One region of the Streptomyces sp. NPDC057307 genome, then DNA from elsewhere that is predicted to be linked to it. Evidence: riboswitches for the same ligand, from Rfam matches in the RefSeq annotation. Region 1 holds a riboswitch; the other holds the start of a gene.
What was found. A riboswitch is a leader RNA that binds a small molecule or an ion and turns the genes downstream of it on or off. The one in region 1 is predicted to bind cyclic di-AMP.

Region 1 (3,792 bases):
ACCAGGCCCTGGACGCCGTGTTCGCCGCAGTCGGCGACGACTTCGGGCACCCGCTCGGCGGGCACGGCGACGATCGCGAGATCGACGGGTTCCCGGATCTCCGCGAGGGAGCGTACGGCGGGGACGCCGTCGATCTCGGCCAGTTCCGGGGGCAGGGCCAGATTCACCGCGTACGTACGCCCCGTGAAACCCCCGTCGAGCAGATTGCGCAGCACCGCCCGTCCCACGCCGCCCGCCGTGCGTCCGGCGCCGACGACGGCCACGGACGACGGGCCGAGGAGCCGCTGCACCGAGCGCGCCTCGGCGCGCTGCTCGCGGCCCCGCTGGACGGCGAGGGACTCCGCGGTCGGTTCGAGGTCGAGGACGAGGCGGACCGAGCCGTCCTCGAAGTTGCGTTTCTGGGTGAACCCGGCGTCCCGGAACACCTTGATCATCTTGTTGTTGGCGGGCAGCACCTCCGCCGCGAAGCGCCGGATCCCGCGCTCGCGCGCCACCGCGGCGATGTGTTCGAGGAGCGCGGAGGCGATCCCGCGCCCCTGGTGCGCGTCCTGGACGAGGAAGGCGACCTCGGCCTCGTCGGCCGGGGCGGAGGCGGGCATGCCCCGGCCGTCGATGCGGTCGTAGCGGACGGTGGCGACGAACTCGCCGCCGACGGTGACGGCGAGGCCCACCCGGTCCACGTAGTCGTGGTGGGTGAACCGGTAGACGTCCTTGTCGGAGAGCCGGGGGTAGGGCGCGAAGAAGCGGTAGTACTTCGACTCGTCGGAGACCTGTTCGTAGAAGCTGACCAGCCGCTCGGCGTCGTCGGTGGTGATGGGCCGGACGCGGGCGGTGCCCCCGTCGCGCAGGACCACGTCTGCTTCCCAGTGAGCGGGGTACGCGTGCTGTGACGGCGGCGTCATGGGGAGAGCCTACGGCGCGCGCACCGGTAGCGGCGGCTGCGCGGCCGGGGCAGGCTGGGGGTGCCTCATCGGTCCGTTACGGGGCACATGAGACACTGGTCTAGACAACAACTGTGACTTTGAAGGGCAACACCATGGCTGAGCGCCGCGTCAACGTCGGCTGGGCCGAGGGCCTGCACGCCCGTCCCGCCTCCATCTTCGTCCGTGCCGCCACGGCCTCCGGCGTTCCCGTGACGATCGCCAAGGCCGACGGCAGCCCGGTCAACGCGGCGTCGATGCTCGCCGTGCTGGGACTGGGCGCGCAGGGCGGCGAGGAGATCGTCCTGTTCTCCGACGCGGACGGCGCGGACGCCGCGCTGGACCGGCTGGCGAAGCTGGTCGCCGAGGGTCTGGACGAGCTGCCCGAGACCGTCTGAACCGCACACGCACCGAATCGCACACGCGCCGAGCCGCACACGCGCTGAATCGCACACGCACGACGAAGGCCCCGGCAGGACGCCGGGGCCTTCGTCATGTCTCCGCGCGCAGTCGTGTCTCCGCGCATGGTCGCGTTCTCCGCGCGTAGAGAGTCAGACGCTGACGCCGTGCGCGCGCAGGTACGCGACGGGGTCGATGTCGGAGCCGTACTCCGCGCTCGTCCGCGCCTCGAAGTGCAGGTGCGGGCCGGTCGAGTTGCCGGTCGAGCCCGAGAGCGCGATCGGCGCGCCCGGCGTGACGCTCTGGCCGACGGTGACGCCGATCGAGGAGAGGTGTCCGTACTGGGTGTACGTGCCGTCGTTCATGCGGATGACGACGTTGTTGCCGTACGCGCCGCCCCAGCCGGCCTCCACGACGGTGCCCGCGCCGACGGCCACGACCGAAGTGCCGGACGCCGCGCGGAAGTCGACGCCGGAGTGGCTGCCGGAGGACCAGAGCGCGCCGCCGGTCTGGTAGCCGGTGGTGACCGGGGAGCCGGCGACGGGGAGTTGGTAGGAGTTGAGGCGCTCGCGCTCCGCGGCCCGTGCCGCGCGCTCCTTGGCCTCGCGCAGTTCCTTCGCGCGGGCCTCCGCCTTGCGCTTCGCCTCGGCCTTGGCGCGGGCAGCGGCCTCCGCCCGCGCCTTCGCCGCCGCGGCCTTCTGGGCGGCCAGATGCTGGGCGTCGGCCTGGGCGTCGATCGTCGCGGCGAGGGAGTCGTCGATGACGATGGCGCGGGCCGGGGTGACCGGAGCGGTGTCCTGGGCGACGGCCGCCTCCATGTCGGCGGCGAGCGCCGGGGATCCGAGGGTGCCGATGACACCGGCGGCGGTGAGAGTCGCGACTCCGGCGAAGTTCGCGCCTCGGCGCGTCATTCGGCTCGGGGCACGGTGCTTCCCGGTGGCACGGGTGAACGCCATGAAGTGGCTGGTCCTTTCCTTCCTTCTCGCCTACCGGGTTAGCTGACGGGTTCGGAGCAGGAAGGTCTCCTACGGGCTCCTCCGCGGATCACGCGAAGGCCCCCGATTCACCCCAGGGACATGATTGGGTCCCCGGCTCCCCAGGCTCGCGCCTGACGGGGACTCGGCGATGGCTGTCCGGTGCCGCGGATGCGGCGGGCTCTGGCGAACAGCCGGACCGACGCTAAAGGGGTCATCTTTCAATCACCAAACAGACAGGCCCTTTTGTAGCGCACGCCACAGGGCATTCAGGCAACCTCCTCATGAATGCGGACATAGCGGGGAACCCCGGCGACTGGTTCGTCACCGGGGTTCCCTTTGTCCGTGCTGATCGGACGTCCGCACCGAGCCGACGGGCGGTCGTCGTCGTCATCGGCCTCAGCCGGTGACGACCTTCACCTCGCCGATCCCCAGGGCCTCGATCGGCTCCCGGATCACCGAGGCGTCCCCGACGAGCACCGTGACCAGCCGGTCGCCCGGGAAGGCGCTGACGACGGCGGCCGTCGCCTCGACCGTGCCGGTCTCGGCCAGGCGCGCGTACAGCTGCGCCTGGAAGTCGTCCGGGAGGTGCTGCTCGACCTGGTCGGCGAGCGTGTCCGCGACGGACGCGGCCGTCTCGTACTTCAGCGGCGCGACGCCGACCAGATTCTGCACGGCCGTCTCGCGCTCGGCGTCCGTCAGCCCTTCGGCCGCGAGCGTGCGCAGGACCTTCCACAGGTCGTCCAGCGCGGGCCCGGTCGACTCGGTGTCCACGGAGCCGCTGATGGCGAGCATGGAGGCGCCCGTGCCGTGCGGGTCGGAGCGCAGCACCTGCGCGAAGGACCGCACGCCGTACGTGTAGCCCTTCTCCTCGCGCAGCACCCGGTCGAGCCGGGAGGTGAGCGTGCCGCCCAGGCAGTACGTGCCGAGCACCTGGGCCGGCCAGACGCGGTCGTGCCGGTCGGGACCGACCCGGCCGATCAGGAGCTGGGTCTGTACGGCTCCGGGCCGGTCCACGATGACCACACGGCCGGTGTCGTCGGCCGTCACCGGCGGCACGGGGCGCGGCTCCGAGGTGTCGCCCGTCCAGTCACCGAGGGTCTCGGCGAGCAGCGCGTCGACGTCCACGCCGGTGAGGTCGCCGACGATCACCGCAGTGGCGGTGGCCGGGCGGACATGCGCGTCGTAGAAGGCGCGGACGCCCTTCGCGTCGATGCGTCCGACGGTCTCCTCGGTGCCCTGGCGCGGACGCGACATGCGCGAGGTGACCGGGAACAGCTCCTTGGAGAGCTGCTTGGCCGCGCGGCGGGCCGGGTTGGCCTGCTCGTGCGGGATCTCGTCCAGCCGGTTCGTGACGAGCCGGCCGACCTCGCTCTCCGAGAACAGCGGCGCGCGCAGGGCGTCGGCGAGCAGTCCGAGCGCCTTGGGCAGCCGGGAGACCGGGACCTCCAGGGAGACCCGGACGCCGGGGTGGTCGGCGTGCGCGTCGAGGGTGGCGC
Region 2 (3,792 bases), on a different contig from region 1:
ACCTCCCGCCGCCGGCGCGTGCGCCGTTGGCTGCTGCCGGTGCTCGGCCTCACGCTCGCCATGGGCACGCACGCGCTGTGGAACGGCTCCTCGTCGCTGTTCGGCCCGTACGGCTTCTACGCGGTGTACGCGGCCTTCATGGTCCCCGCCTTCGCCCTGCTCACCTGGCTGGCGATCTGGAGCCGGCAGCGCGAACTGCGCACGGTCTCGGCCGAGTTGCCCGCGTACGCGGCGGCCGGCTGGCTCGGCGAGACCGAACCGCTCGCGCTGTCCTCGATGCGGGCGCGCTCGGCGGCGCGCGATGTCGCGGGCCGTACGTACGGGTCGGCGGCGGCCCGCACGGTCCGCGAGTACCAGGCGTTCGCGACCGCCCTCGCGTTCCTGCGCCACCGGGCGGGCCGCGGCGCGGCGGACCCGGACTTCGCCGAGCGCGAGCAGGAGCTGCTGCACCACATGTGGCAGCGCCGGGACATGGCGTCGCCCGCGCTGGCGTACGCGGCGCGGGCGACGGGGCGGGTGTGGACTCCGCCGCCGTACATCGACTACGGCGGCTACAACCCGTATCGGAGCTAGGACCTGCCCTGAGGCTCGGCCCGTATCAAGGAGTGAGTCCCTTGCTGCGGAGCCAGCTCAGCGGGTCGATCCCGCTGCCGCCCGCGGTGTGCACCTCGAGGTGCAGGTGCGGGCCGGTGACGTTGCCGGTGGCCCCCACGCGTCCGACGGTCTCGCCGGTGGTGACCTTCTGGCCGGCGGCGACGGTCATCGAGGACAGGTGGGCGTACCAGATCTCCGTGCCGTCGTCCAGCTCCAGCACCACGCGGTAGCCGTACGACCCCGACCAGCCGGCCGACTTGACGGTCGCGCTGTGGACGGCCTTGGCGGGCGTGCCCGTGGGGGCGGCGAAGTCCAGGCCGGTGTGCTGGCCGGAGGACCACATGGAGCCGCTCTGGCCGTACGTCGAGGTGAGCGTGTACGACGAGGTGGGGAGCGAGAAACTGGCGGCCAGCTTCTCCAGGCGCTCCTTCTCGGCCTTGCGCTCGGCCGCCTCCTTCGCCTTGCGCTTCTCCTCGGCGGCCTTCTCCTCGGCGTCGGTCTGCTGCTTCTTCGCCTCGGCCGCGGCCTTCTCGGCGGCGGCCGTCTCGGCGCTCGCCTTCTGGACGGCGTCGGCCTCGGCCTGCTGCTGCTCCGCCTGCTGCAGGATGCGGGCGCGCAGCGCCTCGCCGGAGTCGGTGGTGCCCTGCTGGGCGTCGGCCGCGGTGAGGCCGGCCGTGGTGAGCGGAGAGGGCGTCTCGTCGTTCTTGTCGTCGCCGTCGGACATGAAAGACCCGACACCGGGAAGAGACTTGGCGTCGGGGAAACTGTCCGAGAGCGCGTCGGGAAGTGATATCGAGACCGCTGGCTTGTCCTGCGCGGAGGCTATGCCTCCCGCGCCGACCGCGGCGATGACGCCTACTCCGAGGACCGTGGAGCTGCGGGCGAGAGCGTTGCGCTGCTTGGCGACACGGTGTTTGCCGCGTACGGGACGGATGGAGTCCGCGGTGGGATTCCACTCCTCCCAGCCCTTGTTCGCCTCGTCGTCGGTGCGATCGGTACCGGCGAACCGGCTCCCGGGACCGAAATGGACCGGGGCTGAGGCTTCGGGGGCAGGCCTGTTGGACGCCACTGGGGCGCTCTCCTTTCCTTCCTTCTCGCCTACCGGGTTAGCTGACGGGTTCGGAGCAGGAAGGTCTCCTACGAGCGTTTTTCGCCGCACGAGGCAGCAAGAGACGCCCGATTCACCCCAATTGGTGGTTCCCCGGTTTCCTTGCGGAATTCGGCGCGTGCGCACGGTGCCGTCTCTTCGACGGCTGGGACAACCGCGCTGCGTTATCGAACGTTAATAGACGACCGGGGCTTATTCCAAGCTGTTCCGGGTGATCGTTAGCGGACGCGGCCTGGACCAACCGGGACACAAGCGGGTGGAATCGGGCGAGTTGATCGCCCTTCGGATCGTGTGCGATCACACACTCGAACTGACGGTGCGTCAAATGTTATGCGGAGTGGTGCACTTCAACTACGCAGCGTGGCGGGCGAGATGGCGCCGCACGGCACGCCGTGTCCCGTCCGGCCAGGACGGGTCGCGACGCGATCGAGTCACGGCACGACCGGCATCGTCCGGCGCCGCTCCGGCTGTCGCGGGGTGGGCCGGCTGACGGCCAGCAGCGCCATGTCGTCCGTACTGCCGCCGCCGGTGTGCAGCCGTACGTCCCCGACGATCGCGTCGAGCAGTTCGTCGGGGCCGGGGAAGATCCGTCCCGCGAGCCGTTCGCGCGGGTTGTAGAAGACGCCCGCCGCGTTGCGCGCCTCGGTGAGCCCGTCCGTGTAGAGGAGCAGTGTCGCCCCGGACTCGTACGGGACCTCGTCCGCGCGGTCCGGCCAGGTCCCCAGCTCGCCCATCCCGAGCGGCAGCGCCGGATCGGCGGGGGACAGCACGGTCAGCCCGCCGTCGGGGGCGAGCAGCAGCGGCTCCGGGTGCCCGCGGTTGACCACGCGCACCATGCCCTCGACGTGCGGGATCTCGGCGAGTACGGCGGTGGTGAAACCCTCGAACAGGTCGATCCCGTCCCGCCGGGTGCCTTCGCGGGCCAGCGCCCGCTCCAGCCGTTGCGCGACCCCTTCGAGCGACCGCTCCTGCTCGGCGGCCTCGCGGAAGGCGCCGATGACGACGGCCACGGTCTCGACGGCGCCCATGCCCTTGCCGCGTACGTCGCCGACCACCAGCCGTACCCCGTACTCCGTGTCCTGGACGGCGAACAGGTCACCGCCGATGAACGCCCCCTCCTCCGCCGCCTCGTAGCGCGCGGCGATATGGAGCCCGCCGATCCGGGCGGCGGGCGTCGGCAGGACGGCCCGCTGGGCGGCCTCGGCGATGACGCGCGCCGAGGCCAGGCGTTCGCCGCTGCGGCGTACGACTCCGTTGATGGCCAGCGCCAGCACGGAGACCGTGAAGACGGTCAGCGACTCGGTGACCGTCTCGACCGCGTCCACCGTGTCGTTGAGGAAGTGCAGCCCGACGACGGCGGCGGTGGCCAGGATGCCGATGACGAGGGTGCGCAGGAACGAGAAGAACGGGGCGGCGACCAGCGGCGCCGCCGCGTAGAGCGGGGAAGCGGTGATGGCCGTCGGGGTCGTCTGGTCCAGGACGATCCCCGCCACGATGATCAGGCCGGGCAGGATCTCCACGATCGGATGCGCCGGCCGGGCGGCGTGCCGGCCGCGTCCTCGCCCGGCCGGACGGGGGTCGTCGGGACCGAAGCCCGCGGGGTGCTTGTCGGCGGAGGACCGGCCGTCCCAGGTGGGATCGTCCGGGTCGAAGGCCGGCGGGACCGGGGCGGCCGGGCGGGAGTCCGCCCGGCGGAAGCCGGCGTCGGCGCGCTCGAAGCCCCGGCGGATCCCGCGCCGGGCGCTGTTGCCGAGACCGCGGAGCCTGCCGGCCAGGCCGGGGCGGCGGACAGCACTCTCGGCGGGACGGCGGCCGTCGTCCCCGCCGCCGCCCGCCGTCCCGTCGTCTCCGCTGTCTCTCTGCCCCACCAGTGGTCTCCTGCCCGGTCCGTCGACGGCTGCGGACGGTACCGCGCCCTCCCTAGGCTGGCCCCTCACGCGCCGGGCGGCTACCCGCCGTCGACCGACTGGGCTATCGGTGGGCCAGTGCGGTGACCTGTGGCGGGGCGGGAGCGGGGCGGGAGCGGGGCGGTCGGGCGCCTGGAAATCGAGGCGCAGCGAACCCGTCAGTCGGTGAGATGGCGCTCGGCG

Region 2: another riboswitch for cyclic di-AMP. It lies ahead of ACFUN8_RS10335 (M23 family metallopeptidase); the one in region 1 lies ahead of ACFUN8_RS32690 (M23 family metallopeptidase).

Annotation. Positions count from the first base shown of each region.
Region 1 covers NZ_JBHUZM010000160.1:5,608-9,399, reverse strand. The annotation lists gene ACFUN8_RS32700 (GNAT family N-acetyltransferase) at 1-902, opposite strand, end outside; gene ACFUN8_RS32695 (HPr family phosphocarrier protein) at 1,037-1,318, shown strand; gene ACFUN8_RS32690 (M23 family metallopeptidase) at 1,472-2,275, opposite strand; cyclic di-AMP (ydaO/yuaA leader) riboswitch at 2,288-2,454, opposite strand; gene ACFUN8_RS32685 (M16 family metallopeptidase) at 2,693-3,792, opposite strand, start outside.
Region 2 covers NZ_JBHUZM010000019.1:17,045-20,836, forward strand. The annotation lists gene ACFUN8_RS10330 (PrsW family intramembrane metalloprotease) at 1-573, shown strand, start outside; gene ACFUN8_RS10335 (M23 family metallopeptidase) at 599-1,663, opposite strand; cyclic di-AMP (ydaO/yuaA leader) riboswitch at 1,675-1,829, opposite strand; gene ACFUN8_RS10340 (PP2C family protein-serine/threonine phosphatase) at 2,134-3,225, opposite strand; gene ACFUN8_RS10345 (MerR family transcriptional regulator) at 3,768-3,792, opposite strand, start outside.